One region of the Exiguobacterium sp. s168 genome, then DNA from elsewhere that is predicted to be linked to it. Evidence: riboswitches for the same ligand, from Rfam matches in the RefSeq annotation. Region 1 holds a riboswitch; each other region holds the start of a gene.
The links. A riboswitch is a leader RNA that binds a small molecule or an ion and turns the genes downstream of it on or off. The one in region 1 is predicted to bind lysine.
Positions count from the first base shown of each region.

Region 2: another riboswitch for lysine. It lies ahead of KNQ15_RS08810 (amino acid permease); the one in region 1 lies ahead of KNQ15_RS09870 (aspartate kinase).
Region 3: another riboswitch for lysine. It lies ahead of KNQ15_RS08315 (Na+/H+ antiporter NhaC family protein); the one in region 1 lies ahead of KNQ15_RS09870 (aspartate kinase).

Region 1 is NZ_JACSNE010000015.1:2,369-7,162, forward strand. Features, by position in the region: gene KNQ15_RS09855 (GNAT family N-acetyltransferase) at 1-226, shown strand, start outside; gene KNQ15_RS09860 (argininosuccinate synthase) at 345-1,550, shown strand; gene argH (argininosuccinate lyase) at 1,547-2,917, shown strand; lysine riboswitch at 2,988-3,165, shown strand; gene KNQ15_RS09870 (aspartate kinase) at 3,278-4,477, shown strand; gene KNQ15_RS09875 (aspartate-semialdehyde dehydrogenase) at 4,491-4,794, shown strand, end outside.
Region 2 is NZ_JACSNE010000012.1:31,188-35,981, forward strand. Features, by position in the region: gene KNQ15_RS08805 (solute:sodium symporter family transporter) at 1-27, opposite strand, end outside; gene KNQ15_RS08810 (amino acid permease) at 181-1,662, opposite strand; lysine riboswitch at 1,793-1,981, opposite strand; gene KNQ15_RS08815 (MarR family winged helix-turn-helix transcriptional regulator) at 2,147-2,602, shown strand; gene KNQ15_RS08820 (diguanylate cyclase) at 2,740-3,831, shown strand; gene KNQ15_RS08825 (TetR/AcrR family transcriptional regulator) at 3,875-4,480, opposite strand; gene KNQ15_RS08830 (HlyD family secretion protein) at 4,673-4,794, shown strand, end outside.
Region 3 is NZ_JACSNE010000011.1:12,931-17,724, forward strand. Features, by position in the region: gene KNQ15_RS08315 (Na+/H+ antiporter NhaC family protein) at 1-1,530, opposite strand, end outside; lysine riboswitch at 1,642-1,820, opposite strand; gene KNQ15_RS08320 (uracil-DNA glycosylase family protein) at 1,913-2,650, opposite strand; gene KNQ15_RS08325 (heme oxygenase) at 2,774-3,094, opposite strand; gene KNQ15_RS08330 (methyltransferase) at 3,184-3,843, shown strand; gene KNQ15_RS08335 (ABC transporter ATP-binding protein) at 3,856-4,737, shown strand; gene KNQ15_RS08340 (ABC transporter permease subunit) at 4,734-4,794, shown strand, end outside.

The DNA.
Region 1 (4,794 bases):
GAAAGTTGAACGTGTGGCGACGCTAGCAACAGCGCGAGGAAAAGGATACGGTGGCGAGCTGATGCAGGCGATGGAGCGAGTCGCACGGCGTGAAGGGAAACAACTGCTGACACTCGGTGCACAAGTTCAAGCCATCCCGTTTTATCAAGGACTTGGATATACGATCGTCTCCGATGAATTCGACGATGCGGGCATCCCGCACCGGACGATGGAAAAGAAAATGTAAGTCATTTTGAAAGAAATCCTGCAAAAAGGGTTTCTTTTTTTTGTTTTCTATGTATATATATAATTCATAATGAATTTTTATACAGACAGATGAATTTAAAACCAGGAGGGAATTATACATGTCGAAACAAAAATTGATCTTAGCGTACTCTGGGGGACTTGATACATCGGTAGCCATCAAATGGTTGAGCAAGGACTATGACGTCATTGCCTTATGCATGGATGTCGGAGAAGGAAAAGATTTATCCGTCATTAAAGAAAAAGCACTCCTCGTCGGTGCGATCGAATCGATCGTCCTCGATGTTAAAGAAGAATTCGCACAAGACTTCGTCTTGCCAGCACTTCAATATGGCGCTCATTACGAAAATGCCTATCCATTGATTTCAGCGCTTTCACGTCCGTTGATCGCAGAAAAGCTCGTCGAAGTCGCGCATCAACACGGTGCAACGGCTGTCGCGCACGGATGTACCGGAAAAGGGAACGACCAAGTCCGGTTTGAGGTTTCTGTCGCAGCGCTTGATCCGTCACTCGAAGTCATTGCACCGGTTCGGGAGTGGAAATGGTCACGGGAAGAAGAAATCGCCTATGCGAAAGAAAACAATGTGCCGATTCCGATCAACCTCGATAGCCCATACTCAATCGACATGAACCTCTGGGGACGGAGTAACGAGTGTGGCGTCCTAGAAAACCCTTGGACAGAGCCACCGCAAGACGCTTACGCGTTGACAGTAGCGCCAGAAGACGCTCCGGATCAGGCAGAAGAAGTCATCATTGGCTTTGAAGCAGGTGTTCCGGTCTCGATCAACGGAACGACATATCCACTGGCGAAACTGATCACGGAACTGAACATCATCGCTGGTGCACATGGGGTCGGACGGATCGACCACGTCGAGAACCGTCTCGTCGGTATCAAATCGCGGGAAGTCTATGAGTGCCCAGGAGCAACGGTTTTACTCAAAGCGCACGCTGCACTCGAGACGATTACGTTGACGAAGGACGTCGCGCATTTCAAACCACTACTCAGTAAACAATATGCAGAAACGATCTACAACGGTCTCTTCCACGCACCATTAACGAAAGGCTTAAAAGCTTTCTTGACGGCAACACAACAGGACGTCACAGGAGAAGTTCGCGTTAAACTGTTCAAAGGAAACGCAACCGTGACAGGTCGTCAGTCCGCTGTCTCACTCTACGATGAGAAACTTGCGACGTACACGAAAGAAGACGCGTTCGATCATGAAGCAGCAAAAGGCTTCATCAAATTACACGGACTTGCCGTTTCGACGCATGCGAGCGTACATCGTCAGGCGGGTGTAACGAAATGACCAAACTCTGGGGTGGACGTTTTACGGAAAGTGCTTCCGCTCAAGCGGAAGCCTTCGGAGCATCGATCACGTTCGATCAAAAATTAGCGAGCGTTGATTTAAAAGGCAGTCTCGCACACGCGCAGATGCTATTTGAACAAGGGATCCTCGCTCAAGACGAGTGGACACAAATCGAGCAAGGACTGAAGCAACTGGAAACGACGTTAGCAGACCATTCCTACACGTTAGCGGACGAGGACATTCATATGAACCTTGAGCGTTTGTTGACGGAACAGATCGGTCCGGTCGCAGGAAAACTGCATACGGCACGGAGTCGAAACGACCAAGTCGCAACCGATTTACATCTATGGATGGAGCAACATGTCGTAGCGTTGACGACGGCATTACGCGAGCTCCAATCGGTCATCACGGAACAAGCGGAGCAACATATCGAGACGGTCATGCCAGGGTATACGCATTTGCAACGAGCACAACCGATCTCGCTTGCGCATCATTTGCTCGCTTATTTCTGGATGTTCGAACGCGATGTCGAACGGTTGACGGATAATCAAAAGCGGATCCGGAAATCACCGCTCGGGGCAGGGGCGCTCGCGGGGACGACGTTCCCGATTGATCGTTTCCGGTCTGCCGAGTTGCTCGGTTTTGAGTCGGTCTATCCGAACAGTCTAGACGCTGTCTCGGACCGTGACTTTGTCATCGAATACCTCGGGATCGCTTCGACCGTCATGATGCATCTCTCGCGTTTTTGTGAGGAAATCATCATTTGGGCATCGCAGGAATTCAGCTTCATCGAGTTGTCGGATGCTTTTTCGACAGGGTCGAGTATGATGCCACAGAAGAAAAATCCTGATTTCGCTGAATTGATTCGTGGGAAAACGGGGCGCGTCTACGGCAATCTGATGGGCTTCTTGACGACGATGAAGGCATTACCACTCGCTTACAATAAAGACATGCAAGAGGATAAGGAAGGGGTCTTCGATACAGCCGATACCGTTCTCCAATCCGTTCAAATCTTCACCGGAATGATTGAATCTGCGACGTTTAAGACCGAAGCGCTCAAGAAGGCGACAATGCAAGACTTCTCGAACGCAACGGAACTCGCCGACTACCTTGTAACGAAAGGCATACCATTCCGGGAAGCGCATGAAATTGTCGGCAAGGCCGTCCTTTACTGTGTGCAGAACGGTTGTTTCCTGAAGGATTTGAACCTCGAGACGTATCAAATGTTCCATCCTGACATCACGGAAGATGTCTATCCGCTCCTCGATCCGGTTCAAGCAGTGGCACGCCGGACAAGCTACGGCGGAACAGGGTTTGTTGCCGTGTCGGAGCAACTTGAACTCGCGAAACAGCATCTTGCGAATTGACGGATTTTGAAAAAAATCAGTCAAATGACTGGATTTAACAAAAGATGTCTGCTATAACTGTAACTAACAACCGACAGATAGAGGCGCGGATGACATGAGTAGCATCATTCTTGAAGGCAAGCATGCCGAATGATGTGAAAGGGGAAGTCCGCCGAAGTGAACGAGAAGATGCTTCTTCTCATTTGCTGGTACAACGGTTAAGATCCGTTGTACTGCCGAAACCGATGTTTCGGAGCGCTATCTTACGTAAAAGAACGAATGACTTTGTCTTCGTTTGTCCGATCGTGATAACGACGGGCCGTAGGAACGCTCCTACCGGCCCGTCGTTTTTTTCTGTATCGGGACAAAGGAGATAGGATTGTGACAACTGTACTTAAATTTGGTGGAAGCTCGGTTGCGACTGTCGAACAGATTCAGTCTATTGCGAATTATTTGAAGAGTCGCGCAGCCGAAGGTGAAAAACTTGTCGTCGTCGTTTCAGCGATGGGCAAGATGACAGATTCTTTAATCGCTCAGGCGCAAGCCATCACGGATCGCCCCGAGCGCCGAGAACTCGATCGTCTGCTTGCCATCGGAGAAGAACAGACGATTTCATTACTCAGCATCGCCCTCAACTCACTCGGCGTCAAAGCGTTATCGCAAACAGGCGCACAAGCGGGAATCAGTACGATGGGATTGCATACGAAAAGCAAGATCAAACAGATTGATGGAAATCTGTTACGGCAAAAACTTGAAACGTACGATGTCGTCATCGTCGCCGGATTCCAAGGGGTCAACGAACTCGGTGATGTCACGACGCTCGGACGTGGTGGATCGGATACGACGGCTGTTGCGCTTGCGGCAGTCCTTGATAAACGGTGTGAAATCTACACGGATGTCGACGGTGTCTATACAGCTGATCCACGAATCCATGCTGCTGCTCAACCGATTCCGCACATCTCATATGATGAGATGATGGAGATGAGCGCCCTCGGGTCGAAGGTCATGGAAATGCGGAGTGTCGAACTAGGAAAAAAATACGGCGTACACATCTTCGTCGGGAAAACACTTGAATCGAAAAGGGGAACATGGATCATGGAAGCGACGGAAACAATGGAACAAAAAGCGGTGACGAGTGTCAGTGTGACGAAGAACGTCTTGACGGTATCAATCAAACACGTACCGCAAACGAACGCAGCAGTAGCCGATATCTTCGAACTCTTATCGAACCGCCACGTCAACATCGATATGATCAGTCAAACGACGTTCGACAGTGACATCTTCTTATCGTTCTCTTGTCCACTCGATGAGGAAGAGTTCCTCGATGAAGCATTGAAAGACATCATGGATCGTTTCACGACAGTCAAGGTCGACCGCCATAATCAACACGCGAAATTATCTGTCGTCGGAATCGGGATGCGGGATGCAACAGGTGTCGCTTCGAAATTGTTCGCAATCTTCCGAGCAGAGAACATTCCGTTCTATCAAGTTACGACTTCAGAAATCAGCATCTCATACACGATTGCACAAGCAGATATTGAACGGACGGTTGCAGCGATTGCAAACGCGTTCGAGTTATAAGGAGGAAAACAGGATGTATCATGTAGCAGTCATTGGAGCAACCGGCGCCGTCGGTCAAAAAATGTTACAAGTACTAGCCGAACTGGACTTCCCGGTCAGCCGCCTGTCCGCTTACGCTTCTGCTCGTTCAGCAGGGAACACGGTACAGTTCAAGGAAGAAGCCATCACGATCCAAGCACTGACACCAAATATCACGGAAGACGGGATCGATGTCGCGTTGTTCGCAGCGGGCGGAACGATCAGTGAACAATATGCCCCGTTACTAGCTGAAAACGGAACACTCGTCGTTGATAATTCAAGTGCTTTCCGGATGCAGG
Region 2 (4,794 bases), on a different contig from region 1:
TGTGAAAAATAATTCAGATGTAGTCATGCGTCTTCCCCCCTATTCTTCATTCATGTTTTCTATTCTTGTAATATGTATTCATTGATTCCTTTTTTATACTTTTCCAAAACTATATTTTAGAAAACGTTTTCATTTAAAGAAATAAAAAAACCACCTTCATTATAGAAGGTGGTTCACACATTACGATTGACGCGGATGTTCTGGGAAGTCCATCTCGTCATAACGAACGATCGACGTCCGGTTTTTGAATTTATGTCCTAACCAGAAGGCAAGGAACAATGGAATACCGACGTACGTCGCAGCAATCCCAACCCAATCGATTTGATCAGCGAGGAATGCGGCATAGTTTTGACCAACGATGACAAGGAAACAAAGACCGAATGCGAACAGCGGACCGAACGGGAACGCTGGTGCAACATATGGTAAGTCTTTCAACGAGTGACCTTGTGCAACGAATCCTTTACGGAAGCGATAGTGACTGATCGCAATCCCGAGCCATGCGATGAATCCTGTCATCCCGGAAGCATTGAGTAACCACAGGTAGACTTGTCCACCAAACATCGACGTCAAGAAACAGAGCGCACCGACTGCACCTGTTGCAAGCAAGGCGTTACGGGGTACACCGTTTTTCGAGACTTTCGCGAATAACTTCGGTGCATCGCCTTGGCGCGCAAGTGTATACAGCATCCGTGTCGAAGCATACATGCCTGAGTTTCCGGCAGATAGAACAGACGTCAAGATGACAGCGTTCATGAGTGCTGCTGAGAACGCAAGACCTGCTTTTTCAAAGACGAGCGTAAACGGACTAACCGCTACGTCCGTAATGTCATTCGAAACCAAGTTCGGACTCGTATACGGAATGAGCATTCCGATGACGAAAATCGCGAAGACGTAGAAAAGTAAGATACGCCAGAAAACTTGTTTGACTGCTTTAGGAACGTTCTTTTTCGGGTCTTCTGACTCACCCGCGGCAATCCCGACGAGCTCCGTTCCTTGGAAACTGAATCCAGCAACAAGAATGATTCCGATGACGGCAGGAATCCCACCGACGAACGGTGCATCGCCAAGAGCAAAGTTTTTAAAGCCAACCGGTGGCTCCGATGTAAAGACACCGAAAATCATCGCAACACCGACGACTAAGAAGACGATGACGGTAACGACTTTAATCATCGCGAACCAATACTCCGCTTCCCCGAATCCTTTAACGGAGAAGTAGTTCAAGCCAATCATGAGTAAGAGGAACAAGGCACTGAAATAAAATCCAGGAACATCCGGGAACCAATACGTCATGACGATTTGTGCTGCGACGAGCTCGACTGCGATCGTGACTGCCCAGTTGTACCAGTAGTTCCAGCCGAGTGCAAAGCCGAATGATGGATCGACGAATTTCGTTCCATATGTCGAGAAGGATCCAGCGACCGGCATGTACGCTGCCATTTCACCAAGACTTGTCATTAGGAAGTAGACCATCAGACCAACGATTGCATACGATAGGAGCGCACCACCTGGTCCTGCTGCTGCGACGGAAGCACCGGACGCAATGAAGAGTCCTGTTCCAATCGCTCCACCGATGGCGATCATCGACATGTGACGGGCTTGTAATCCACGTTTTAATCCTTCTGCTGTCGAATCTGTTGTTTGTTTCACATCTAGATTGTTCATTTCGTTCGCTTCTCTCTTTAATAAATTTTGAGAGGACACTTTTTGAATAAAAAAACAAAAAGCGCCCTCATCTTCCAGATGGAAGATGAGAACGCAACATAATAAAATGGATGCGCCTCATTCTACCGTCGTGAAAGATAGCTCTCCACAAGTAGGTGATACCCGACTTGTGACAGTATTAGACCTATTTGATCTAATCCCAATCGATCATCTTCAAAGCGATGATTGATTTCGGCAATTCTTCCTTTCAGGTCACCTCATCTGTCGCTTGACGACATCCGTAACCGTACTCTTAAGAACTGCAACCTCCATCCCACTGGTTGAGTGAGAACTGAATTAAGTTAGTTATTACTACGCCATATTACACAAATCGCCACGAAATTGTCAATTGTCTTTTTCGAATATCGGGTAGTCGATGGTAAAAATCCGATATGTTTAGTACACTAAATGGTAGAAGTCCACTGAGAGAAAGGATGCTGCTTGCATGCCACAGGAACGTGATTTGCTAACTTATCGACTCGAAGAACAAATGCGTGTCATTCTTCGTACCCTGCGACGTGAACTTAACCGGCTATTTGAAGGAACGGCGACCCGGAGTGAATTTTTCATCTTACGAAGCCTTTCCGAAAATGGTCCTCAGCGCCCGACGCTTCTCGCGGAACAATTTGAGCTCGCGACGAGTCAAGTCACTGCTTTGACGGATAAACTGTATAAACAAGGATATGTCACCCGAACACGTTCGACGGAAGATCGTCGTTCAATCGTCCTCGCTTTGACGGAGGACGGTGAACGTGCATTTCGGGATCTCGAAATCGTCCGGAAAAACTATTTACAAGACCGCTTCGGCACATTGACAGAAGAAGAGCTTGAAACGATGGTTCATGTCTTTGATAAAATTTTACAGACGATGGATGAGGATACACTTACTTCGTCTTCTTAAAAACGGTAGATTTTCTACCGTTTTTTCTATTTTATCTAAAGATTTCCCTCTGTCTAACCGTTATCTACTTGAGTATACTGGAAGTATATATATGGAAATCTGTTAGCTGGGGGAGTTGGGAGGATTTGTTGTCCATCATGAATCAATTCATCATTAACTTTTGTCTACTGTTTACAACGATTACTCTCTTGTTCTTACCGTTTCGAAATCAACCGCGTATTTCATTGAACTCCAAATGGAGCATTCGACTTATACTCGGAGCGGTCTGTGGTCTGGTTGCGGTTTTATTGATGTTCAATGGGATCCAAATCGATGTCGCCCGTGTTGATTTACGTATCGTTCCCGTCGCGATCGCCATGCTGTTCGTTGGTTTTCCAAGCGCCATCGTTGCGGGTGCGATGATCATTGGGACACGTTACTTTTTAACACCAGTTGATCAAATGGAAGGTTTTTATTTATCTACGCTGATCATCGTCTTGTTCATCACGACAATCGGAATCATTCGTCGATTCGTTCATGTCTCGATGCGTCATTTTCAGCTTATGGTGTTGGTCGGTATTCTCTATTCGCTACCCGCCATCTACATCCTGACGCACAGCTGGTCGACATTCTTTAAAATCTCGATTGCGTACGTCTTCTTTAATTTATTAGCTGGCTTTGTCGCTTTTCGATTGCTAACGGAATTACGCCGTCACTTCGAAAACATCCAGTATCAGCAGAAACTCGCCATGACGGATGCATTGACAGGGCTCGCCAATCGTCGTCGTCTTGATGACTCCCTTTCGCTTGTCGGTTCGACCGACCAAGGCTATTCGCTTGTACTCATCGATATCGATTTCTTCAAGCATGTCAATGATACATATGGTCATGATGCGGGCGATGATGTGTTACGCCAACTCGGCATGACTCTTGCTTCCTTGACGCGTCCAGACGACCTCGTCGGACGGTACGGTGGTGAAGAATTTTTAATCATCTTACCAAGTACTTCGGCGAAAGAAGCGCAAAAAATCGCAGAACTAGCTCGGCTGACGGTCGCACGTAACCTGTTCCCGACAGCAGATGTACCTGATCTACAAATCACGATTTCGCTTGGAATCGCACATTCTAGTGGTTCTCATACGTCACTTGAAGCATTACAACAGGCAGATAAAGCGTTGTATTACTCAAAAGAAAGCGGACGGAATCGGAGTACGATCTACACGAAAGAACTTGCATTCCGACAAGCTTAACCTGACTGGACACTTCCGTAGGGAAGTGTCTTTTTTTACGTCTTCATTCCGGCTCTTTAGGAAAACCGATGCTTTCTACTGTTCCAAAGACGATCATCCGACTTAATTGTTCTGCCATATACTCTGATGAATACGGTCGACCGTTTCGTAACCAAGAAATCAACAATCCCAACTGTCCACCAATGACATAGTTTAATAATAAGTCCCGATCGACGAACGTAGCTTCTTCTGTGATTTGCGGTCGAAACATTAGTCGGTAATTCTCTTTCAACGTATCGAGAAAGCGCGAGATGAACGTTTTGATCGGTCCTTGAACAAGCATCGTCTGATAGAATAATTCATTTTCTTCGATATGAATGAACAACCGAGCAAAATAGCGACTCACCTGCTCGACTGTCGGAAAGGCAGTTCCTGTACCGGTGATCCGAATCGCTTGTTCAAGTGCCTTCATTTGCTCCTCAACGATTTGGTCAAGCAAATCATACTTATCCGTATAGTGTGCGTAGAAGGTCGAACGGTTCACACCGGCTCCATCCGTCAACATTTTGACCGTAATACTTGAGAAGCTGTGCGTCTTCAGTAAACGAAATAATACCATTGTAATACGGTCACGTGACCGTTTTGGTCGAGGATCACGGCTCTCATTCATCCATATTTCACTCCTTTTTCATCATCTTTTCATTAATGAATCCGTTATCATCTATTTTTCCGACATTTTGTCGGAAATTGTCGGTTGTTTGTTACCTAACTATCCATATAATTAACTATATTAATTACTCCTCCCCCCAGAGGAGTACTTTTTTTGAATCGATTGTACACAAGAAAGGATGCAAACACACCCATGAGTATGAAAAAACTATTAATCATCAATATCGTGACACTCATCGTTTTGATTGGTGGTGGTGTTGTCGGATACTACTATTACGATCAAGCAACGAGCTATGTCAAAACAGACAATGCAAA
Region 3 (4,794 bases), on a different contig from region 1:
GACGACGACGAAGAGTACGAATGTGACAAGAGCTCCGATGAAACCGAAGACCGAAGACTCCGTGAAACCGATGACTAAATAACCGACTGCCGCAGTCACGGCACCGACTAGCGCATACGGTAACTGTGTCGTAACGTGGTCGATATGATGTGATCCAGCCCCTGTCGAACTGAGGATCGTCGTATCGGAAATCGGTGAACAATGGTCACCGAAGACAGATCCAGCAAGAACGGCAGCAAGCGTCGGTAACAAGAGTGAGGCATCGACAGCCATGACGAGATCCGCACCGATTGGCAACATGATCCCGAATGTGCCCCAACTTGTTCCTGTCGAGAATGCCATCAAGCCGGCAATCAAGAATAATAAGAACGGCAAGTACGAAGCAGAAATCGAGTTGCTGACGAAGCTCGCTAGATAATCGCCTGTTTTCATATCACCGATGACAGCAATGATCGTCCAAGCGAATAACAGAATCACGACTGCTGGCCACATCGAACGCATACCAGCGACGATGCTTGCACGGTAATCGCGACCCGGAATTTTTCGTCCGATCAGCATCAGGAAAGCGACGATTAAACTGATGACGACACCTGCGACGAGTGAACGTGTGACGTCTGTTGCCTCAAATGCTCCAATTAAAGTAAACGGGCGATTGTCGGCAGCAAGTGCCTGAGCACCTGTTCCGAGCAACGCACTGATCGTAGCGATGACGAGAACGACGATCGGAACGACGAGATCCCGTACTTTTCCATTCGTATGTTCGTTGACCTCTTTTGCCATCCCCATCGGTGTTCCTTTTGATGCATCAAAAAGTTCACCTTTCGCGGCACGACGTTCATGTTGTTTCATCGGTCCGACAGAGACGCCAGAGTAAGCGATGTAAAGTGTTAAAAGTAGCGCGAAAATCGCATAGAAGTTCATTGGAACGATCATCATGAAGGCACTAAACGCTGAGTAATCCGTAATCGAGTGCGTCGTTAAGATACCGGCGATGATGGAGATGATGAATGCGCCCCAACTCGAAAGCGGACTGATGACACAAACAGGCGCAGCTGTTGAGTCGATCAAATAGGCAAGTTTCGCTCGCGAGACACCACGACGATCCGTTAACGGACGACTAACGTTTCCGACAGCAAGACTATTGAAGTAATCATCGATGAAAATCAAGATACCGAGTCCGAAGGCGACTAAGCGTGCACCACGCGCCGTTTTGACGTGCGTAGAAGCCCATTCACCGAAGGCACGAGCGCCACCTGATGTCTGAATGAGCGTGGAAAGGACGCCGAGCAATAACAAGAAGACAAGTAATAAGACGTTCCACTCGTTCAAGGCACCGTCCGCCCAAAACAGGCTGAAGATGTTCTTGCCGAGATAGGTTATCGTATCGATCGGATTAAAACGGTGGAGTAACAGGGCACCGACGAGAATGCCGACACCTAACGAAAGAACGACCTTTCGTGTAAAGATGGCTAATAAGATAGCTAGTAAAGCAGGTACAAGGGCAATGATGGAATCTGAATAGTTGACCATGAAAAATATCCTCCTCTTTAATAAATGGCTTAAAGATGAGACCCCGCGGCACAAAAAAAGCAAGGGCACCGGCAACAAAGCCGACACCCTCGCTGGATGCGTCTTTCTTAGCCGAATTGGAGCGCTCCATACAAGTACTATGTATGGCAATCGATCGGGTGTTTCCCGAATCGACCAACGACGATATGTTAGACACATACTGTCATTTCGGCGATGTCACCTTTCCTGTAGTCGTCTTCGTTGTCATCCTCGGACCAAGTACTGATTGAAATCGCGCCTCTACCTCATCGATAGAATAGTCATATTCTGTTCTTATGGACACTTTATCATGTAATTCAGAAACGATTCAACCATATATTCTGATAATTTAAGATAAAGTTATTTATTCAGCAAAATGTTGAATGAGCTGTTTCATCAAATAGGCTTGGTTTTCTTCGAATTGTTTTTTTCGATGACCATTCGCACCAGAGGGATGAGGGAATCCCGAAAGAAGCTGATGCTGTTCGATTCGTCCGTCATGAATCAACCCACGGACTTGTGTCTCGACGACACGACCGAGCGGAATCAATAGCGCCGGTTCGCGTAGCTGATTGATTTCAGCGACGAAGTGTTCTTCTGCATAATGTTTTAGCAAAGGACTACGGCTGATTTTCGGTTGATGACCTGAGTAATTCTTTTCGCGATAAAAGACGGGTTGCTTTAACAGTGACGTCGGTTGCAATAATTTTTGATATTGATGAAATAAGCTAGCCGTCGTCTCGATTCCGAGCAATGCTGGAAGTTCGAGTGTATCGAGCATCTGAACGAGGTTACGTCGCATCGTTCCAGCAAAGCTTGCTGTATATTTGACGAGGCGTGCCGTCTCTTCTAATGAAACACCATGATGGAGGGCATCCGTCGCTTCTTCGAAAGCGATTCGCATCTGTTCAAAACCTGGTGTGATCCCGATGAGGACGACTTTTGCTTCAGTATTGACATATTCGCCAATCGGAGAGTAATAGACGGTCAGCTCGTTCTCCTGTTGCAATAAAAAATCGTCCGTCCATAATTCATCACGTCGTAACGTACGATCGTCAGGTAAGCTACGAATGGCTTGTTCAAATATAGTTAATGAATTCATGAAGGACCCTCTCTCTCTGTAATGGCACTATGATAACAAATAATACCATTTGTGACAATTCGACCCTTTCACTATTTGTATATAGGTATCTAAAAAGGACTCGAGACGAGTCCTTTTCGTGCATCATGCGCGTTCTTTGACCGAAGCGACTTCATATGTCAGAATCTCGCTGCCGAGCATTGGCGATTCTCCTGCCTCACTACTCGCAGGTCGACTATGTGACGCTTTGAAATCGTCACTTTCCCGCCACGCTTGAAAACTCTTCATGTCTTCCCAGTACATGTTGACGTTCATTTCATCGTGTTCTTCGATATTTTGCGTCAATAAGACCTCGACGCGGATGAATCCGTCCATCGTATCGAGTCCACTTGGACGCGTAAAACGAGGAGCGAGAGCTGCAGCCATCCCTTTTTTGACTTTAATCCGGTTCGTAACGACGATCATCATAAAATCCCCTTTCAAAAAACGAGTAACGTACTTCTTCAGTATAGTACGATGAGGGTAAGAATGCCGGAAAGAAGGAACAAAAGACGATGAATGAACAGGAATACGATCAACGATTACGAATCGAGACCATTGAGATGCAACATCTTTATGGTGTGTTTAGTCACTATAATCGATATGAACCGACACCTTATGCGGCACTAGACGAATTATGCGAAACCTATCCGTTCCAAAAACAGGACACTGTCATTGATTTCGGGTGTGGGAAAGGGCGTTTGAACTTTTACTTACACGACCGATTCGATTGTTCCGTCATCGGAATCGAGATGAATGGACAATTTTACGAAGATGCGCTTCGGAACATGGCGAATTACGAAAGTAGACGAAAGCGACGTTCGGGAAGTTTACGATTTGAACAGGCGTATGCTGAGCAGTACGTCATTCCGGATGAGGCGAATAAGTTTTATTTCTTCAATCCATTCTCTTCCCAAATTTTCATGAAAGTGATTGATCAGATTTTAAGTTCGGTCGAGCGTTCCTCGCGTTCGGTAGATCTCATCTTGTATTACCCGACCGATGAATACCGGGAATATTTAGAGCGACATACCGTATTCGAGCAAGTCGATGAGATTCGATTACGAGACCTCTATGAAAAAAATCATGACGAGCGGTTCGTCATCTATCGCTTTGATCCGAACAAACTGCTTCAAAACGGGTATGAATACAGTGATGAGAAAAATAGGGGATGAGGAGGTCGGATGATGATCCGTTTGGAGCATGTCACGAAAGAGTTTGCACCGGGGCGTGGGATATTTGATGTCAGTTTTACAGTTGATCCGGGTACGATATTCGGTTTCATCGGACCAAACGGATCTGGAAAATCAACGACACTCCGACATTTGATGGGACTACTGGCTGCGGACGATGGAAAGGCGACGATCGGTGGTTTTGATTGCTGGAAGCAAAGTAAAGAAGTGAAGCAATTGGTCGGTTATTTGCCGGGAGAAATTAGTTTGCCTGGAGACATGACGGGAGCAGACATGCTCGATTTGATGCAACGACTGCATGGTAGTGACCCGGCACGGCGACAACTGTTGTTGAAACGATTTCCCTTTGAGACAAAGACGAAAATCCGCAAGATGTCAAAAGGGATGAAACAAAAACTGGCACTTGTCGGTTGCTTCATGAAGGATGCACCCGTCTATCTACTTGATGAGCCGACCAGTGGACTCGATCCTTTGATGCAAGAGCGTTTTTTAGAGTGGATCGAACAGGAGAAGAATGCTGGGAAAGCGATTCTAATGAGTTCACATCACTTTCCGGAGATGGAAAAATCGTGTGATCGAGCGGCTTTAATCAAAGCAGGGCGCATCATCGTCGAATCGGATATTCATGAGTTGGTTCGATCGAGTCGAAAGACGTACACGATCGTCTTCCGAACTGAGGTGGAGGCGGCACAGTTCGCGATGCAAGTCGGTGTTGAACCGAAGCGGCTAGAAGTCAGTTTTCAAACGGATGAGACGCTGAGCTTAAATCAGGCGATCGCTTATTTAACCCAGTACGATGTACGGCTGATTCGTCCGTCAGCAGATGATTTAGAACAGGTCTTCTTGCATTATTATGGAGAGGAGGAATCATCGTGATATTGCTGATCCGCTCTTTATTCAAGCAGGTTAGAAAGCCCGTGCTTGCTTACGCGA